DNA from 2 places in the Bacillus xiamenensis genome. Region 2 is predicted to be linked to the other one. Evidence: a T-box and tRNA genes for the amino acid it is inferred to sense, from the RefSeq annotation. Region 2 holds a T-box; the other holds one or more tRNA genes.
What was found. A T-box is a leader RNA that pairs with one kind of tRNA and senses whether it is charged. The one in region 2 lies ahead of trpS (tryptophan--tRNA ligase), so its partner is inferred to be a tRNA-Trp.

Region 1 (10,391 bases), 250 kb from region 2:
AAGAGATATTAGAAGAGGCTCAAAAACCTGTCTTTTATCACGATGACAAATTGGGCACCTTTGAATTAGTAAAAGGACTGGACTTATTTGAAACAACCATCCAATGGGGCAACCAGGAAAGCCTTCTCTACTTCAATCTTGAAGAAGACGAAGACATAGCCGCCTCTCTCCAAACCGCTAGACAACTCGTACAAGAACAGGCTAAATGGGATTCCTCTATTAAATCATTTGCGGCAAATAAACTGATTGAATTAGCCAAAGATTGGCAGGAACAAGACGACTCGGCTGAACATCAAGAAGAGATCTCGCAAGATCAATTGATTAACCGCATGTCACTGGAAAGCCTCCATGCTTATCCAAATGGAGAATTTGAAGCCTACTATCATGACGGTGATGTATTTTGGGGACATGTCATCATTGTCACTGGAAATATCAATGGCACGTTTCAGGATGCACATATTGCAGGCTAATGGATGGAGAGATGTTAAATGGAGATCAAGGCTTTTCATGAATTAAATCAAATAGGGAAAACACCAGTCATGGCCAAGATTGGCGGATTTCGTTCTGATCCATATAGATACAGCTGGTTTGCCGGTCATTTTTTCATGCACCCTGATAAAGGATGGCCGACAGATCAAGACGGAGCTATGATTCCCATTTTGCAAATATATTTACCAGAAGTACCAGGGGGAATAAACGGCTTTGATGAATGTAAGATGATACAAATTTTTCTCAACCAGAAAGCACTTCCGATTGATATCACCAAAAACGGTGAAGGCTGGAAGCTCATTGAATATTCAACAATGGAAGGATTAGAAATCGTTGAGACCTCTGAAGAAGTGAAAGGAATCAAACCCTTTCAAATCCAGTGGAGCGAAAGTGAACAAGAAGACTACCCGTGCTGGGAGGAAGCTTGGTCGTACGTTGATTTATCAGAAGTGAATGAAAGTGAAGAAGCAACAGACTACTTCTTTCAACACTACTCTAATTACTCGTTCACAAAAATCGGCGGATATGGGGCTTATATTCAATCTCCGCCCCATCAAAAGCAAGGTGAATTCATGCTGCAAATCGCCTCAGAAGAAAAACCTCGTTTCATGATTGGTGATCATGGCACCATGTATTTCTATTACAACAAAGAAACGAAAGAATGGTTGATGCACTGGGATTGTTTTTAGAGATCAATTGAATGAAACCTCTCCTCTTTTCTAAGCGTAATGAATCATATGAAAGGAGGAGATGATATGGGTTTTATTTTAGACATCTTTACCCTTGCTCTGTATATCCCTTTTCTACAGGTAGATGAAGAGGATATCTCCAGGAACGCAGTACATCTGAAACAATATAGCTGGTTTCAAGCGTTATTAAATGAGCAAACAAGTAGAGAGCTGATCATTTATCACCAAGATGTTCGCCATGCCATTGGCAGGTTTAAAACGGAGAAACTCCATAAAAAGCGATACAACTTAAGGTGCGAACGTAAATTACTGCAAGCATTACGTCATGCTATGTAAATATTCATAAAGAGCCGCACTTGCCTGTGGCTTCTTTCGTATAAATTGAATAGACCCATTTGAAGAAAACAATTGACGCTCGGACAACTCTCCCCGTATATTATGTATAAATCCATCTTTTTCTTAGAAAAGGGGGCCATACATGCGCTTGTTTAAGAACTGGAGAAAAAAGCAGCCCAAACAACCGATCACTTCAGAAACGCAAGAAGACTGTATCCCAATTAACTTTTCCACCCTTCCCTTTGGTACAGACACCTTAGATGATTTTTTATTCAATTTAGACCTGACCTCCAAGCTCACTGATCCCTATAAAGAAACAGATACAAACAAATGAACCTAGACTTTCGTGAATGCTCATCCAAAACTGGATGATTTTTTTATCCTCTATTTACTCAATGAAAGGTGTAATCCCATGAAAACCTATTATATCGTCAGACACTGCCAAGCAGATGGACAATCCAAAAACGCAGCTTTAACACCGCAGGGCATCGCACAATCACACACACTCGCCGAGTTCTTTTCGAGCATACAACTCAATCAGATCATCTCAAGTCCTTATAAACGGGCGATCCAAACCATCCAGCCTCTTGCCCATGCAAAACAGCTTAAGATAAAAACGGATGAGCGTCTCTCTGAACGTGTGTTAAGCAGCAAGTCAATGGACGATTGGTATGAAAAGCTAAAGCTCACTTTTATGGATTTAACCATCGCGTATGAAGGCGGAGAATCCAGGCAGGAAGCCATGAACCGGATCGTAGAGGCTCTTGACGAACAAATAAAAAGAGGAGAAGATCATACCCTCTTTGTCACACATGGCAATATCATGAGCCTGCTCCTCAAATATGCTGATCCGGACATAGGATTCAATGAATGGAAAACACTCAGCAACCCAGATGTCTATGTCCTAAAATACTTTCGACCAGATCATTTAGAAATAAAGCGCATATGGCTCGACATATAAAAACGACAGAAACCTTCTGTCGTTTATCCATCATATCTATTGGCGATAATAAAAAGTCTCCACCCATTCATACGACTTCTCTCGCTCAGCACACCATTCCTAAAATTGTTTGTCTCCGTTTGCTGAAATTTAATCCAGTCTGATAAAAGCTGCGTATAGTAATCTGCTTGTTTTTGATAATAGGTACGTGTCCTTTCATCTTGTAACAGCATCACGACATCCTGAATGCCCTGAATTCGCTCTTGATCCATCTCAAAGGTACTTAAATAAAGATCTTCATGTATATGGTGAAACGAATACCACAACGCCGATACATAGGTTTCACAAATCTGAACAATCACACGCTGCTCCTCACCGCCTCCAAGCTCTACCGCCTTCAATAAATAAGGCAGTGCTTCTCCTTGGTGCACAAACAGACCTTGCCAGCGATACGGTCTCACATCCAATGGATCAATATCCACCCATTTTTGAAGAACAGGCTGGGTAATTCCATTCACCAACGGATACACAAGCAAATGGTGACCATCCTCAAACTGTTCAATCCACTCAAACACCCCACTCCACAAAGACACGCTGTGTTTCAAAATCGTTCTTCTTCATTTCTTCAATAAAGGAATCAAGGACTTTTAGCGCCTCTTTACGCAGCCCTTGCTCTTTTTGTACACAGTACTGTCTAAAATGCGGATCATGTGTTGACCTCTCGTCTTGAATGATGACCCGTAATATAGTAGTAGATTGCAATAGAATAACGCCGCCTTTTTTACATTCAATTTAATCCTAAGACAAACCCTCCATGAAAAAATGGTTGCTCTTAAATCCATTCTTTTCCGTGCGCCTGAATGAATTCCATGTCCTTTTGATAGTGTTCAAGATGCCCTTCAGCGATCATTTTCTGAAAAGCTATGTCCCCTTCATGTGCTTTTCTTTCATGTATTTACATAACCCCTCTAAGCGCAGCAACACCATATCCAAAAAACTTTCTCCCATTTTCTCACCATAGGATTCGAAAAACAATTGAATCCTATATTTTATAGGATCTGCATGTTCTAATGAATGATATTGAACCAGCTTACCAGTCTCGGTGCGAATGAATCTACTAAGAGGGACACAAGTGTAAAGTGTATAAGCGATATCCCAAAGTCTTGGACCAGGAGCCGCAACATCAAAATCAATGATTCCTACAGGTTTTCCATGATTAAAAATAATGTTGTACAGGGCAAAATCATTATGGCACACCACCTCTGTTTGGTTAGGTGTATTGTCCATTCGTTCCCAATCATCTGATATTGGAAAGTCACTTACAGCATCGTGGTAGAGTCTTAGCATTTTCGCTATTTCTTTTAAAACATCATGAGAACACATATAGCCTTTTACAGGATCATTGCCGGCCTCCCCTTCGATAAAAGAGAGTATCTCTCTCCCTTCATCATCAATACCTAAATACTTTGGGGCATAATTGAAATTCTTTTTCTCCAAATGCTTTAATAATTTGTGTATGTTGCTATTGCCTGGCTTTAATTCCCGTCTAACCGTATCTCCCGAACGATAGACGTTTGAGACATTCCCGCCTGTCAGTAATTCTTCATTGTTATATTGATTTTTCATTAAAAATCCCCCTAAAGACGGGATACCAGCCAGAGGTGGAGTTTTCCCTATACATAAAAGCAGCTATCTAAAGGGCCCTGCTTAGCAAAGGGAATATAATTGTCCACAGCATGCATCCCTGTATCCCTTGAATGATTTACACAGAAAAGTAATCGAATACTTAAAACGAAGGACTGTATAACTTTTCATTTTGTAAACCATGTCAAGGGTATTAAGTTGCCCTTTCTTTAGATCGCTAATTTTATATTATCAAATGGGATGGATCAACTAAAGGAGTTTTCAACACTTTGCTTTCTAGAAAGGGATACGGATCTTCTGTTTATCTGAAATATTCAAGAATGAAATACAATTCACTATGACGATAGATGATTCAAACTCATGATCTGTTCTTAGGAATGATGTTACATGCTGCCTGTGCAAACACCAAAGCAAATTTAAAACACAAAAAAATGCCTCTCCACAATGGAGAAGCATTAGATTGACGGTACATTCATTCAATTACCGATTATAGATACCGGTGGCCGGGGTCGAACCGGCACTCCGTGAGGAACACGATTTTGAGTCGTGCGCGTCTGCCAATTCCGCCACACCGGCATGATCATTAAAGAGCGCAACTTATATAAAAAAACAATGGTGCCGAGGGCCGGACTTGAACCGGCACGGTAGTCACCTACCGCAGGATTTTAAGTCCTGTGTGTCTGCCAATTCCACCACCCCGGCAGTCTTTTCAAAAAAGGCGACACCCGGATTTGAACCGGGGATAAAGGTTTTGCAGACCTCTGCCTTACCACTTGGCTATGCCGCCATTATTGGAGCGGAAGACGGGATTCGAACCCGCGACCCCCACCTTGGCAAGGTGGTGTTCTACCACTGAACTACTTCCGCATATCAACTGGGCTAGCTGGATTCGAACCAACGCATGACGGAGTCAAAGTCCGTTGCCTTACCGCTTGGCTATAGCCCAATAATAAAATGGGGCGATTGATGGGAATCGAACCCACGAGTGCCAGAGCCACAATCTGGTGCGTTAACCACTTCGCCACAACCGCCATAGATGTTATGAATCATATAATTGGCAGGGGCAGTAGGAATCGAACCCACACCGGAGGTTTTGGAGACCTCTGTTCTACCGTTAAACTATGCCCCTATGAAAATAAAAATGGTGGAGGGGGGCGGATTCGAACCGCCGAACCCGGAGGGAGCGGATTTACAGTCCGCCGCGTTTAGCCACTTCGCTACCCCTCCACATTTGAAAAACAGTGCCGGCAAGAGGACTTGAACCCCCAACCTACTGATTACAAGTCAGTTGCTCTACCAATTGAGCTACACCGGCAAATAGTGGTGGCTCGGGACGGAATCGAACCGCCGACACACGGATTTTCAGTCCGTTGCTCTACCAACTGAGCTACCGAGCCAAGTATTCTTTTAAAAAAATGGCGGTCCGGACGGGACTCGAACCCGCGACCTCCTGCGTGACAGGCAGGCATTCTAACCAACTGAACTACCGGACCATTTTGACTGCACTCAATGAGTACTCCCTAATTCATAAACAAAAAATTTTGGTTGCGGGGGCAGGATTTGAACCTGCGACCTTCGGGTTATGAGCCCGACGAGCTACCGAACTGCTCCACCCCGCGACGATATAAGAGATATGGTGGAGGATGACGGGCTCGAACCGCCGACCCTCTGCTTGTAAGGCAGATGCTCTCCCAGCTGAGCTAATCCTCCGAATAAAATGCTGGTATGTATTCTATAAAAATGGTGACCCGTACGGGATTCGAACCCGTGTTACCGCCGTGAAAGGGCGGTGTCTTAACCGCTTGACCAACGGGCCCTCTATTATATGTATCTTGTGGCGGAGAGCAAGGGATTCGAACCCTTGAGACGGGGTTACCGCCTACACGATTTCCAATCGTGCTCCTTCGGCCACTCGGACAGCTCTCCAAATTGGCTCCGCAGGTAGGATTCGAACCTACGACCGATCGGTTAACAGCCGATAGCTCTACCACTGAGCTACTGCGGAATGAAGAAAGCCTGGCGATGTCCTACTCTCACAGGGGGAAACCCCCAACTACCATCGGCGCTGAAGAGCTTAACTTCCGTGTTCGGTATGGGAACGGGTGTGACCTCTTCGCCATCATCACCAGACAATTTAGTGACAAAAGATATTATACTATGTATTGAAAATAAATCAAGAGATATTTAAAAAATGTTCTCTCAAAACTAGATAACAATGTTCATGCTTCACATTAAATATAGGTTAAGTCCTCGATCTATTAGTATCTGTCAGCTCCACGTGTCACCACGCTTCCACCTCAGACCTATCAACCTGATCATCTTTCAGGGATCTTACTTCCTTGCGGAATGGGAAATCTCATCTTGAGGGGGGCTTCATGCTTAGATGCTTTCAGCACTTATCCCGTCCGCACATAGCTACCCAGCGATGCCCTTGGCAGAACAACTGGTACACCAGCGGTGCGTCCATCCCGGTCCTCTCGTACTAAGGACAGCTCCTCTCAAATTTCCTGCGCCCGCGACGGATAGGGACCGAACTGTCTCACGACGTTCTGAACCCAGCTCGCGTACCGCTTTAATGGGCGAACAGCCCAACCCTTGGGACCGACTACAGCCCCAGGATGCGATGAGCCGACATCGAGGTGCCAAACCTCCCCGTCGATGTGGACTCTTGGGGGAGATAAGCCTGTTATCCCCGGGGTAGCTTTTATCCGTTGAGCGATGGCCCTTCCATGCGGAACCACCGGATCACTAAGCCCGACTTTCGTCCCTGCTCGACTTGTAGGTCTCGCAGTCAAGCTCCCTTGTGCCTTTACACTCTGCGAATGATTTCCAACCATTCTGAGGGAACCTTTGGGCGCCTCCGTTACATTTTAGGAGGCGACCGCCCCAGTCAAACTGCCCACCTGACACTGTCTCCCTGCCCGATAAGGGCAGCGGGTTAGAAGGTCAATACAGCCAGGGTAGTATCCCACCGATGCCTCCACCGAAGCTAGCGCTCCGGTTTCCAAGGCTCCTACCTATCCTGTACAAGCTGTACCAACATTCAATATCAGGCTGCAGTAAAGCTCCACGGGGTCTTTCCGTCCTGTCGCGGGTAACCTGCATCTTCACAGGTACTATAATTTCACCGAGTCTCTCGTTGAGACAGTGCCCAGATCGTTGCGCCTTTCGTGCGGGTCGGAACTTACCCGACAAGGAATTTCGCTACCTTAGGACCGTTATAGTTACGGCCGCCGTTTACTGGGGCTTCAATTCGCACCTTCGCTTACGCTAAGCGCTCCTCTTAACCTTCCAGCACCGGGCAGGCGTCAGCCCCTATACTTCGCCTTACGGCTTCGCAGAGACCTGTGTTTTTGCTAAACAGTCGCCTGGGCCTATTCACTGCGGCTTCTCGGGGCTTTAACACCCTAAGAAGCACCCCTTCTCCCGAAGTTACGGGGTCATTTTGCCGAGTTCCTTAACGAGAGTTCTCTCGATCACCTTAGGATTCTCTCCTCGCCTACCTGTGTCGGTTTGCGGTACGGGCACCTCTCACCTCGCTAGAGGCTTTTCTTGGCAGTGTGGAATCAGGAACTTCGCTACTATATTTCGCTCGCCATCACAGCTCAGCCTTCACGGGAAACGGATTTGCCTATTTCCCAGCCTAACTGCTTGGACGCGGATATCCATTACCGCGCTTACCCTATCCTCCTGCGTCCCCCCATTGCTCAAATGGTGAGGAGGTGGTACAGGAATATCAACCTGTTGTCCATCGCCTACGCCTTTCGGCCTCGGCTTAGGTCCCGACTAACCCTGAGCGGACGAGCCTTCCTCAGGAAACCTTAGGCATTCGGTGGACGGGATTCTCACCCGTCTTTCGCTACTCATACCGGCATTCTCACTTCTAAGCGCTCCACCAGTCCTTCCGGTCTGGCTTCACAGCCCTTAGAACGCTCTCCTACCACTGTTCGTAAGAACAGTCCGCAGCTTCGGTGATACGTTTAGCCCCGGTACATTTTCGGCGCAGAGTCACTCGACCAGTGAGCTATTACGCACTCTTTAAATGGTGGCTGCTTCTAAGCCAACATCCTGGTTGTCTAAGCAACTCCACATCCTTTTCCACTTAACGTATACTTTGGGACCTTAGCTGGCGGTCTGGGCTGTTTCCCTTTCGACTACGGATCTTATCACTCGCAGTCTGACTCCCAAGGATAAGTCATCGGCATTCGGAGTTTGACTGAATTCGGTAACCCGGTAGGGGCCCCTAGTCCAATCAGTGCTCTACCTCCGAGACTCTTACCTTGAGGCTAGCCCTAAAGCTATTTCGGAGAGAACCAGCTATCTCCAGGTTCGATTGGCATTTCACCCCTACCCACACCTCATCCCCGCACTTTTCAACGTGCGTGGGTTCGGGCCTCCATTCAGTGTTACCTGAACTTCACCCTGGACATGGGTAGATCACCTGGTTTCGGGTCTACGACCACGTACTCATGCGCCCTATTCAGACTCGCTTTCGCTGCGGCTCCGCATCTTCTGCTTAACCTTGCACGGGATCGTAACTCGCCGGTTCATTCTACAAAAGGCACGCCATCACCCGTTAACGGGCTCTGACTACTTGTAGGCACACGGTTTCAGGATCTATTTCACTCCCCTTCCGGGGTGCTTTTCACCTTTCCCTCACGGTACTGGTTCACTATCGGTCACTAGGGAGTATTTAGCCTTGGGAGATGGTCCTCCCGGATTCCGACGGAATTTCACGTGTTCCGCCGTACTCAGGATCCACTCTGGAGAGAATGACATTTCAGTTACAGGGCTGTTACCTTCTCTGGCGGGCCTTTCCAGACCTCTTCGCTTATATCATTCCTTTGTAACTCCATATAGAGTGTCCTACAACCCCAAGAGGCAAGCCTCTTGGTTTGGGCTGTTCCCGTTTCGCTCGCCGCTACTCAGGGAATCGCATTTGCTTTCTCTTCCTCCGGGTACTTAGATGTTTCAGTTCCCCGGGTATGCCTTCTCATACTCTATGTATTCAAGTATGGATACTACTCCATTACGAGCAGTGGGTTTCCCCATTCGGAAATCTCCGGATCAAAGCTTGCTTACAGCTCCCCGAAGCATATCGGTGTTCGTCCCGTCCTTCATCGGCTCCTAGTGCCAAGGCATCCACCGTGCGCCCTTTCTAACTTAACCATTTCTTACTCTAGAAAGAATCACTATGTGTGATGAACTTTGCATTGCATTCAATGTGAATGTATTACTTATTGTTATCTAGTTTTCAAAGAACAATCCTGTCTCGCTAGAGACATGTTTTGAAGGAATGATCCTTCAAAACTAAACAAGACCAAAACGCACACTGCTCCATATATCCTTAGAAAGGAGGTGATCCAGCCGCACCTTCCGATACGGCTACCTTGTTACGACTTCACCCCAATCATCTGCCCCACCTTCGGCGGCTGGCTCCATAAAGGTTACCTCACCGACTTCGGGTGTTGCAAACTCTCGTGGTGTGACGGGCGGTGTGTACAAGGCCCGGGAACGTATTCACCGCGGCATGCTGATCCGCGATTACTAGCGATTCCAGCTTCACGCAGTCGAGTTGCAGACTGCGATCCGAACTGAGAACAGATTTGTGGGATTGGCTAAACCTTGCGGTCTCGCAGCCCTTTGTTCTGTCCATTGTAGCACGTGTGTAGCCCAGGTCATAAGGGGCATGATGATTTGACGTCATCCCCACCTTCCTCCGGTTTGTCACCGGCAGTCACCTTAGAGTGCCCAACTGAATGCTGGCAACTAAGATCAAGGGTTGCGCTCGTTGCGGGACTTAACCCAACATCTCACGACACGAGCTGACGACAACCATGCACCACCTGTCACTCTGTCCCCGAAGGGAAAGCCCTATCTCTAGGGTTGTCAGAGGATGTCAAGACCTGGTAAGGTTCTTCGCGTTGCTTCGAATTAAACCACATGCTCCACCGCTTGTGCGGGCCCCCGTCAATTCCTTTGAGTTTCAGTCTTGCGACCGTACTCCCCAGGCGGAGTGCTTAATGCGTTAGCTGCAGCACTAAGGGGCGGAAACCCCCTAACACTTAGCACTCATCGTTTACGGCGTGGACTACCAGGGTATCTAATCCTGTTCGCTCCCCACGCTTTCGCTCCTCAGCGTCAGTTACAGACCAGAGAGTCGCCTTCGCCACTGGTGTTCCTCCACATCTCTACGCATTTCACCGCTACACGTGGAATTCCACTCTCCTCTTCTGCACTCAAGTTTCCCAGTTTCCAATGACCCTCCCCGGTTGAGCCGGGGGCTTTCACAT
Region 2 (10,391 bases):
GGAGAATATAGGAACTAAAATCGCCAGAATCACAATGATCAAGATGATTGCGAGCCCAACCATTGCAAGTTTATTTGCACGGAAGCGAAGCATGGCATCCTTCCATAAAGATAGACTAGGTTTAGAAATTTTTTCAGATTCCGCTGCGTTAGCTGTCGCAGGCACAAATAGATCTTTTTTCAACTCTTCCATGTGTTAGACCCCTTTCTTCGCCTTCGTCAGTTTAATTCTAGGATCGATAATACCATAGAGGACGTCAACGACTAGAATACTGACTAATAGAATAATACTGTAGAAGACTGTGACACCCATGATGACGGTGTAGTCACGGTTTGTAATGCTTGTAACAAAGTGAGAGCCTAGACCAGGAATACCAAAAATCTTCTCCACGACAAAACTACCTGTCAACACTGAAGCTGCCATTGGTCCCATGTATGTAATAACAGGTAACAATGCGTTTCGAATGGCGTGTTTGATCGTAACAGCTGATTTCGTTAAACCTTTTGCTCTAGCCGTTCTAATGTAGTCACTGTTTAGTACTTCAAGCATACTTGACCGTGCAAGTCTAGCGATAAATGCCATTGGCATGAAGGAAAGTGCAATAGAAGGTAGTACGGTGCTTGCCCAAGACTCCCATCCTGCAACTGGGAAAATCGCTAAAAAGCTTGCCTCAGATGCAAAAACATATTGTAGTAGCGCCGCTAAAATGAAACTTGGAACTGAAATTCCAAAGATCGTTAAAATGGCAATTGTATAGTCTTGCCACTTGTTATGATAGAGCGCTGCAAGGACCCCAAACAATACACCAAATGCTAATGCGAGGAGAATTGCCTCAATTCCGAGGGTAAAGGAAACGGGGAATCCAGAACTGATTAAGTCATTTACGGTTTGTCCTTTATATTTAAATGAGGGACCAAAATCTAATTTTGCAACTGAACCTAAGTAGCTTACATATTGAACAAATAAAGGTTTGTCCAATCCGTAGTGCTCGTTTAGATTTGCTTCAATTTCAGCAGGAAGTTTCTTCTCTCCAGAGAATGGACCACCAGGTGCTGCCTGCATGAGAAAGAAAGTTGCAGTTACAATAACAAACAGTGTGATTAAAATATATATTAATCGCTTACCGATATATTTAAGCAACGGAATTGCACCTCCATGATTTTACAACATTTTCTCTAATCAGCAAGAAAGGTATATGGAGAGACATCCTCCATATACCTTAAGATCCTTGCCGTAGATCTCTTACACTATAACTCTTACTTTTCGAAATGTGCCCATTTGTATTGAACATCACCAAGTCCAGATACTACTACACCTTTTAGTTTTGGATCTTGTACCCAAAGCTGAGTGTAGAAGTAGATTGGCGCTACAGGCATATCGTTGATGATGATTTCTTCTGCTTTTTTCAGCAATTCTTCACGCTTCGTTTTGTCTGTTTCTTTCGCAGAATCATTCAATAATTGTTTGTACTCTTTGCTTTCCCATCCAGTGTCATTGTTTCCACCGTCTTTATCTTTATAGAGCTCAAGGAAGTTCACTGGATCGTTGAAGTCACCTAACCAGCCCATACGTCCAATTTGGTAATCTCCACTGTGAAGTTTATCGATATAAACGTTCCACTCAGAGTTATCAAGTTCAACTTTTACACCTAAATCTTTTTTCCACATTTCTTGAATGGCTTGTGCAATCTTTTGGTGGGCTTCATCTGTGTTGTAAGACAGTTTCAATGTTGGAAGATCAGAAACTGACTTATAACCTAATTCTTTCAAACCTTTTTCAAGAAGTTTTTTAGCAGTTGCTACATCATGATCTTTGAAGTAGCCTGTTTTGTTATCAGTGAATCCGTCCATTGTTGGAGGAACGATTGCCATCGCTGGAACTTGTTCACCTTGCGTAATTTTATCAACGATCGCTTGACGGTTGATTGAGTATGCAAGGGCCTTACGGATGTTTGCATTGTTTAAAGGTTTTACTTCTGTGTTGAATTTGTAGTTATAGATACCAGCGATCGTTTGAATTTTAAGACCGCCATCTTTTTTCAATTTTTGTAAAGACTCAGTTGGAAGGTTTCCTGTTGGAGAACCAGCCCAGTCAAGCTCGCCTTTTTGGAACATGCTAAGCTCAGTGTTTGTATCTTTGATCATAGACATGTTAATCTTTTTCAGTTTTACAGTATCTTTATCCCAGTATTCATTGTTCTTTTCAAGCGTGATAGAACCGCCATGTTTCCATTTAGAAAGAACGAATGGTCCGTTAGATACGTAGTTTTCACCAGCATTTGTGTACCAGTTTTTATTCTTTTCAGCCACTTTTTGGTTGATTGGCATATACGTATAGAATGCAGTTAGTTCAGTAAAGAACGGTGTTGGGTTCTCTAGCTCAACTACAAGCGTTTTGTCGTCTTTTGCTTTAACGCCAACATCAGAAACTTTTGCTTCCCCTTTGTTAGCTGCTTCAGCACCTTTGATATAGTAAAGCTGGTAAGCATATTGAGATTCATTTTTAGGATCTAATGCCCACTTCCAAGCATATTCGAAATCTTTTGCTGTGACAGTGTCACCATTAGACCATTTTGCATCACGAAGTGTGAATGTGTAAGTTTTACCATCCGCACTTGTTTTGATATCAGAAGCCATTGCGTTTTCTGGCTTACCTTCAGCGTTAATTCTTGTTAATCCCTCAAACGTCTGACGGATGACACTTCCTGAAGTTGAATCATTTGCCAATCCCGGATGTAGAGAAAAAGGCTCAGTGGAGATATTCACATTTAATGTTGTTTTAGCCTTTCCAGAACTGCTCGTGCTGTCGCCTGATTTGTTTCCGCTGAAACCACAAGCGCTTAATACAAGTGTGAAAGTAAGCATTAAAGTAACAACTGACCAACGCTTTTTCAACTGTATTCCCCCTTATAATATGTTTTTAGTCCAAAGGTCTCGATAGAAGATGAGATTCAGATTTAAGAAATAGCGTAAAAAAGTCCCTAAAAGGCTCACTTTCTATTTCTTTTGTTTTTTCTGAATTTTCACTATGTAAAGAGCCTAGCACAAACGTGTGAACAAATTCATTATAATGAATAGAATAATTTATTGCAATATCAATTTCACATATTTTTAAAAAACGTAAATGGGGATAAAGAGGGATTTTTATAAACTAAAGTCTCAATTACTTCAACAAATTAAAGCGTAAATTGATTAAAACAATTTAACAAATTCAACAGGAATAATGTTTTATACATATAATTAATCATCCTTTTTTAAAAATTTCTGACAGATAGTTACTTTTTTATTTAAAATTTTAAGTGTCTAACGACATGATGAGAAGGTCACATACAGGCTTCGTGACTTTTTCATGGTCATCCTTTATAATAGATAGACATACTGTTGCGATGAAAAAGAAGAGTACATAGATTCACCATTTACAGAGAGTCTGCGGCTGGTGTAAGCAGATAATGGGATGTATGGAATGGGCTTTGGAGCAGCTAACCGAACACTTGCTAAAGTTAGTAGGCTTAGACGGAGCAGTCTCCGATATCAACGTCTTGAGTGATTTCTGATTGAAATAACAAGGGTGGTACCGCGGTTCATTCGTCCCTTTTCTGTTGAAAAGTGACGAGTGGGCCTTTTTATATTGAAGAAAAGAGGTTTTAGTATGACAAAGAAGACGATTTTTTCAGGCATTCAGCCTAGTGGTTCTGTGACATTAGGGAACTACATTGGCGCAATGAAACAGTTTGTTGATTTACAACATGACTATCATGGCTACTTTTGCGTGGTCGATCAGCATGCGATTACAGTAAGTCAGGATCGCTTAGCCCTTCGCAAAAATATTAGAAGCTTAGCAGCACTTTATTTGGCAGTTGGACTTGATCCAGAAAAAGCAACATTGTTTATCCAATCAGAGGTACCTGCCCACGCCCAGGCAGGATGGATGCTTCAATGTGTCGCTTATATTGGGGAATTAGAAAGAATGACTCAATTTAAGGACAAATCCGCCGGGAAAGAAGCTGTCGTTTCAGGTCTGTTAACGTATCCGCCATTAATGGCTGGCGATATCTTATTATACGGTACTGATTTAGTCCCTGTCGGTGAGGATCAAAAGCAGCATCTGGAATTGACAAGAACGCTTGCTGAGCGCTTTAACCGAAAGTATAACGACATCTTTACTGTACCTGAAGTGAAAATTCCAAAAGAAGGCGCTCGGATTATGTCTTTAACAGACCCAACGAAAAAGATGAGCAAATCCGATCCGAACCAAAAGTCCTTCATTACCTTATTAGATGAACCAAAGCAGCTTGAAAAGAAAATTAAAAGTGCTGTGACTGATTCAGAAGGCGTCGTCAAATATGACAAAGAGAACAAGCCTGGAATTGCCAACTTGCTGACAATTTATTCTGTATTGGGTAACGTATCAATTGCGGAGCTTGAGCAAAAATACGAAGGTAAAGGCTATGGTGAGTTTAAGGGAGATCTTGCGAAAGTTGTGATAGATGCTTTAAAACCGATACAAGATCGATACTATGAACTCATTGAGTCAGACGAGCTTGACCGTATTCTAGACGAAGGTGCTGAAAAAGCAAACCGCGCGGCAAACAAAATGCTGAAAAAAATGGAGAATGCGATGGGCCTTGGCAGAAAACGCAAATAAGAAAGCTTGCAGCTGAACACGCTGCAAGCTTTTTCCTAATTGACTTTTGATTCGTTTTCCATTTCCCAAAGCTTTTCGAAAAATGGCTGTCCTTTAATCATTTTTTCACAAAAGGCTAAATGGTTTTCTGACCATCCATCAATGGTTTCGTTATAAAGCATGTTCCAAATTTCCTCGAAAGACATTCGTTTGATCTGGTTGTACATACGCGGATTCCATTCCGTATACCAATACGCAATTTCCGCCCGGTTTTGAAGGCCCTTTAGTTGATCAAGCGCCATAAACATGAGCTGCTTCAGCTGTCTTTCTTTTCTCGTTAATCCGCTGATATGCTGCGGCGGCAATGACAAAATATGATACTCTTTCGTCGACTCAAGGTGATCTGTTGAAAATTCATATTCCTCCGCCTTCACATCTTTCACCATTTCATACACCAATTGCTCCTGCCTTGGGATTAAGCGGCTCTTTCTCACAGGAATGGAATACCCAATCGTATCCACTGCAATGATGCGAATGCCGTCGGTGACCACAAAGCAATACTCTAATTTACGCCGTTCATGATTTTTGCGAATATATGATTTCTCAAAAACAGATTCTAGCAGCGTCTTCGGCAGCTCAGATAGATCATTCTCTATGTAATCAAACAAAGGACTCTGCACCTTAAGTAAAGGTACTTGATCTAACAGCTCCACGCTGTCCTCCTTGCGCCACTCATGAAAATGGCATACATTATAGCCATTCTCTTCCCCTTCAAACCAATTCACCCATACGTCATGAAGAAATAACATAACCAATCCCTCACTTTTTAAAAACTGTTGTCCACAGTATGGGCAAGGGATAGAGAAATTATTCCAACTTTATTAAACTTCAAGCTGTGCTGCAGTTGAAGTGTCTTTATTTTTTTTCGTTACATTTAATAAGGCCGCAAAACCTTTCATCCTCATTGACAATAAACTGATAGCAAGCAATACTCCGCCAGAAATGGCAGTAATCCATATAACACCAATATATTTAGAAAAAATACCGGCGATGATTAATCCAAGTATGATACCGAAGTTAGAGAACATTTGTAAGATAGACATTGCACGTCCTCTATAAGCATTTGGAGTAAGCCCTAGAAATAAACTGCTAATCGGCACATTCAAGAAAGCATTCATTAAGCCGATACCAAAAACCCAAAGGTAGACTGGCGGTAACCCAAACAGTGCTTCTAGAAACTCAACCGGTATGATGACCATCATCCAAATTCCCATAAAGATCGTCGTTGTCATTAAAATATAACCAGGTTTGAATTTTCCAAGCAAGTAAGGACCTAAAATGGAACCTATGACGGCTCCGATTCCCGAAAATGCTTCAATCATCCCAAAATGAAAACCTGATACTTGAAACTCCTGTAGCAAAATAGAGTTAGATGTGGTATTAAAAATTCCTGCGATAAACATGACTTGTGTTAATAAAAGGATTAAAAAAGCAAGTGGTGCTGATTGAAATACGACTTTCAATCCTTGCTTGATCGCCGTCCACTGTTTTTCTTTAGAAGTTGAAGGACTCGATTCCTCATCTTTATTGTTCTTTCTCACAAGTACAGCCGTCAGCAAGATAAAACATGCGGATAGACTATAAGTAAAAATATCAATAATGAGTAGAGCTGTCGGTGAAAAGAAAAGAAGAAGTAGGCCTGCAATTCCAGGACCCGCAATTTGCATAACGGAATAAATACTTTGAGAAACCCCCATCGCTTCTGAAATATTTTTTTCCCCCACTACAACCGGAATATACGAGGAGCGCGCTGGATAAAAAAAAGCACTTCCTATACCTGATAAAAAAACGAGGGTAATGACATACACTGGATTGTTTAAACTAAAGATCATTCCTATTAATATGAAAGACCGAAATAAATCGGCTGCAATCATAATATGATGTTTTTGAAATCGGTCTGCCGCAACACCACCAATTAAGCCAAAGAAAAACATTGGTGAATATTGACAAAATAACACAAATCCAATTAATAACGGGTCATTCGATGTAGTTCCAACCACATAAAGGATGACAATAGTTGTAAGACCGTCCCCAAAACGGGAAATTAATTGTGCCATACAAAACATAAGGAATTGTGGCTTCTTCAGGATAGCGATCAATAAAATCAACCTCTCTATCTTCTCTTCTGAACTATTTACGTAAGAAAGTGCGTGTGATAGAACACGCACTTCTCAGAATGAATATAAATGTCAATTATTTTGTGATGATGATGATAACGTTTGTTTTCATAGGACTCACCCCCTTTAATGCTTCATTTTGTGCATAAAAGTATCGTGTTGTGAGCTTCTACGTTATATGAATTACCTTCAAAATCTCCATAAATATGTTTGACGATAAAACCAACATCTTTTAGCATATTTGTAATTTCAGCTACACTATATAACCTCATTTTGATGACATGGTTGGTTGTTTTGTCATTCACTATCCTTGTTTGTTCTATTTTAATAGTGCTGTTTACTATATCTAACTGTCTTTTTTCTAAGGCATAGCCTGTCTTTTCGTCTCCAAACCAGATAAGTGGATGGAAATACTTAATTATAAATTCTCGATTTGCAAGGTGAAGAAGTAATGTCCCACCTTCATTTAAACATGAATACATGGACCTGAGCATTTTCATGTTCTCATCATCTGACATATAGACAATTGATGTTTCCATATTAAGCACAACATCATACGTTCTAGGGGGATGAAAGTCTCTTCCATCTTCTAAAAATGTTGTCACTTGGTGATTTGACTCTTTTTCAATATACGCCAAAAAATCTTGATTAATATCCAGTCCATCTATTTGAAAACCTGCCTGCCAAAGTTGAAGCAGGTGTCTTCCATGTCCACAACAAAAATCTAAAATGTGTGGATGATTATAGTTTTGCAGAATTTTTCTTTGAATGAAGTCAATTTCCACATTCACATTTTGAGATAAAAGACGTGAGTAAATCTCTTTATACTGGAAACCAAAAAAGTTTGTACCATCATCTGAAATTGGTTTTTCCACTTTAGCAGACAATAAGGAGCTCCCCTCTCAATCTCTTATTTACTTTAAATCTATGGTACTATATTGAATTTCCTTTTTCAACCTTTTTTGATATAAATATACATTTTTTGTTACTTAAGTATGTCATATTATTTTAATTTTTTAGGATCTAGGGCATCTCTTAGTCCATCACCTAAGAAGTTAAAGCATAAAACGGTAAGTAGAATCAGTAACCCTGGGAACAGTGGATACCACCATGCTTGGACCATTATGGAGAAATTTTGTGCATCTTGAAGCATGTTTCCCCAGCTCGCCGTTGGAGGCTGGATGCCGAATCCTAGATAGCTAAGCGTTGATTCAGCTAAAATGACAGAACCGACTTTTAATGTAGCAGACACAATAATGGGACCGATACAGTTCGGTAAAATATGCGAAAAGATGATGACATGGTTTTTCGTTCCGATCGTTCTTGCTGCGAGTACGAATTCTCTTGTGCGAAGTGATAAGAACTCACTGCGGATGAGCCTGGCCGTTGTTGTCCAGCCGGTCAATGCAAAGATTAAAATCAATTTATCAATACCCGGTTTAAAAATCGTCACTAGCGTGATTAAAAGAAAAATATCTGGAATTGACAACACCACATCAACCATTCTCATGAGCACTGAATCGACAAAGCCTTTAAAATAGCCCGCTACCGCCCCAACGACGGTACCAATGGTAATGGCTCCGACTACTGAGACGAAACCAACCAATAAAGACACCCTCGCCCCGTATAGTACCCTTGAAAAAATATCTCGGCCAAACTTGTCGGTTCCCATAAAATGCTCTGCACTTGGAGGCTGTAGCCGTTTCAATAAGTCTTGCTGTTCCGGTGCGTAAGGTGCGATCACTGGGGCGAAAATAGCCGAAAAGATAATGACCAATAAAATAGCGGAGCCGACAACCGCCAATTTATTTTTGAAAAATTTCTCGCAAAATAAACGAAGCATCGTCTCTGGTTTTGGCGGAAGGCCTTCTTTTAATTTGAGATCAACAGGAGGTGTCCCCATATTAGGTTGTGCCAATTGTGCTTCAGCTCCCTTCTAATATTCTATACGCGGATCAACGATCGCATAGAGAATATCCGCTATTAAGTTTCCAACAACCACGAGCACTGCGGAAATCACGGTCATTGCCATAATCACAGGGTAATCTCTTGAAAAGGCAGAATCGATAAATAGTTTTCCAAGACCCGGCCATGTGAAGATTTGTTCCACTACCACAGCGCCGCCAATAAAGGATGGAATCATGAGACCGAAGATCGTAATGACAGGCATCAAACCATTTCTTAGTCCGTGCTTGAAGATGACTTTGTTTTCTCTGAATCCTTTCGCTCTTGCCGTGCGAATGTAGTCCTGCCGCATCACATCAAGCATACTTGACCTTGTATAACGTGTAAGCCCGGCCATATCAGCCGTTGCTAAAACAAAGGCCGGTAAAATAATATGATGAAGCCGGTCAAATAGATTAAAATCTGCATTTAAGGTAGAGACACCTCCGGTCGGAAACCACCCTAGATTCACAGATAAAACCATAATGAGGATTAGGCCAAACCAGAAATTTGGAATAGCCAGTCCGATAAATGATGTAACTGTAATGCCATAGTCAAGCTTCGTATACGGACGTTTTGCTGAAAGAACACCAAATGGGATGGCAATAATCAGGGCAACTAATGTAGAAAAGATCATGAGGATGAGGGTATTTGGCAGCCGGGCAAAAATCAAATCCGCCACGGGTGTTCCTTTTTTTACAATAGATGTGCCAAAGTCACCTTGAAGCATATTGCCAAGCCATTTCATATACTGCACATATTCGGGATCATTCAAGCCGTACTTATCAATAAAGGCTTCCCGGTCTGCGGCACTAATAGTCGGGTCCATCATGAGTGACATCGGATCGCCTGGTGCTGCTTTCATAATGGCAAAGGACAAAATCGTTATCCCAAACAAAATGGGAATGGAAAGAAGTGTCCTTCTAATGATATATGTAACCATGTGCACAACTCCTTTTTCATCGGATGGCTATACTATGATGAAAAAAGGGGAGAAACCTCCCCTTCTTCACTCATCATCTACTGTTCAATCCACCATTTTTCGATTTGGTAATACTCATCTTTTGGGTGGTAAGAGTAGCCTTGTAGATTAGATGGCATAGCGCGATGTGAGTTGGCATAATAAAGGAACGTGTAGGGCTGATCCTCTGCAATCAGCTCATAAATTTTTTCATACGCCTTCGAATACTCTTTTCGATCACTCAAGTTCTTAGCATCAACTAGCAGCTTATCGACTTCTTCATTTTTATACCAAATGTTATTTAAGCCTTTTTCTGATTGACTTGAATGGAAGATGCTGTATTGGTCAGGGAATGTCGCTAAGCTCCAGCCAAGTAATAGAGCATCATAATCCCATTTTGGCGGTGTGGTTTGTTCGATTAATGCACTAAACTCTACAATTTGCGGCTTTGCTTCAATGCCAATTTCTTTGAGCTGCTGCTGTACAACGACAGCAATATCTTCACGGACCTTGTTTCCTTGGTTCGTTTTCAAGACAAAGGAGAATTTTTTGCCATCCTTATCAAGATAGCCATCCCCATCTGTATCTTCCCAGCCTTCTTCTTTCAGCATCTTTTTCGCTTTTTCTTGATCAAATTCAAAAACCGGGACATTTTCATTTTTCGGATAGTTCCATGACAGCGGACT

Region 1: it has a tRNA-Trp gene. The T-box ahead of trpS (tryptophan--tRNA ligase) is inferred to sense a tRNA for this amino acid. The anticodon was not compared.

What each region holds. Positions count from the first base shown of each region.
Region 1 is NZ_CP017786.1:753,374-763,764, forward strand. It holds gene BK049_RS03740 (DUF2262 domain-containing protein) at 1-470, shown strand, start outside; gene BK049_RS03745 (DUF1963 domain-containing protein) at 489-1,178, shown strand; gene BK049_RS03750 (hypothetical protein) at 1,245-1,514, shown strand; gene BK049_RS03755 (hypothetical protein) at 1,657-1,848, shown strand; gene BK049_RS03760 (histidine phosphatase family protein) at 1,927-2,475, shown strand; partial or broken gene BK049_RS03765 (hypothetical protein) at 2,512-3,216, opposite strand; partial or broken gene BK049_RS03770 (phosphotransferase) at 3,287-4,080, opposite strand; tRNA gene BK049_RS03775 (tRNA-Leu) at 4,593-4,674, opposite strand; tRNA gene BK049_RS03780 (tRNA-Leu) at 4,712-4,800, opposite strand; tRNA gene BK049_RS03785 (tRNA-Cys) at 4,815-4,885, opposite strand; tRNA gene BK049_RS03790 (tRNA-Gly) at 4,891-4,965, opposite strand; tRNA gene BK049_RS03795 (tRNA-Gln) at 4,973-5,044, opposite strand; tRNA gene BK049_RS03800 (tRNA-His) at 5,054-5,129, opposite strand; tRNA gene BK049_RS03805 (tRNA-Trp) at 5,154-5,227, opposite strand; tRNA gene BK049_RS03810 (tRNA-Tyr) at 5,241-5,325, opposite strand; tRNA gene BK049_RS03815 (tRNA-Thr) at 5,341-5,413, opposite strand; tRNA gene BK049_RS03820 (tRNA-Phe) at 5,420-5,495, opposite strand; tRNA gene BK049_RS03825 (tRNA-Asp) at 5,515-5,591, opposite strand; tRNA gene BK049_RS03830 (tRNA-Met) at 5,641-5,717, opposite strand; tRNA gene BK049_RS03835 (tRNA-Val) at 5,733-5,808, opposite strand; tRNA gene BK049_RS03840 (tRNA-Glu) at 5,840-5,914, opposite strand; tRNA gene BK049_RS03845 (tRNA-Ser) at 5,934-6,024, opposite strand; tRNA gene BK049_RS03850 (tRNA-Asn) at 6,029-6,103, opposite strand; rRNA gene rrf (5S ribosomal RNA) at 6,113-6,228, opposite strand; rRNA gene BK049_RS03860 (23S ribosomal RNA) at 6,337-9,267, opposite strand; rRNA gene BK049_RS03865 (16S ribosomal RNA) at 9,450-10,391, opposite strand, start outside.
Region 2 is NZ_CP017786.1:502,763-513,153, forward strand. It holds gene BK049_RS02530 (ABC transporter permease) at 1-192, opposite strand, end outside; gene BK049_RS02535 (ABC transporter permease) at 196-1,140, opposite strand; gene BK049_RS02540 (peptide ABC transporter substrate-binding protein) at 1,257-2,894, opposite strand; T-box leader at 3,377-3,595, shown strand; gene trpS (tryptophan--tRNA ligase) at 3,649-4,644, shown strand; gene BK049_RS02550 (YjbA family protein) at 4,680-5,432, opposite strand; gene BK049_RS02555 (MFS transporter) at 5,505-6,791, opposite strand; gene BK049_RS02560 (SAM-dependent methyltransferase) at 6,935-7,687, opposite strand; gene opp4C (oligopeptide ABC transporter permease) at 7,804-8,703, opposite strand; gene BK049_RS02570 (ABC transporter permease) at 8,737-9,687, opposite strand; gene BK049_RS02575 (peptide-binding protein) at 9,765-10,391, opposite strand, start outside.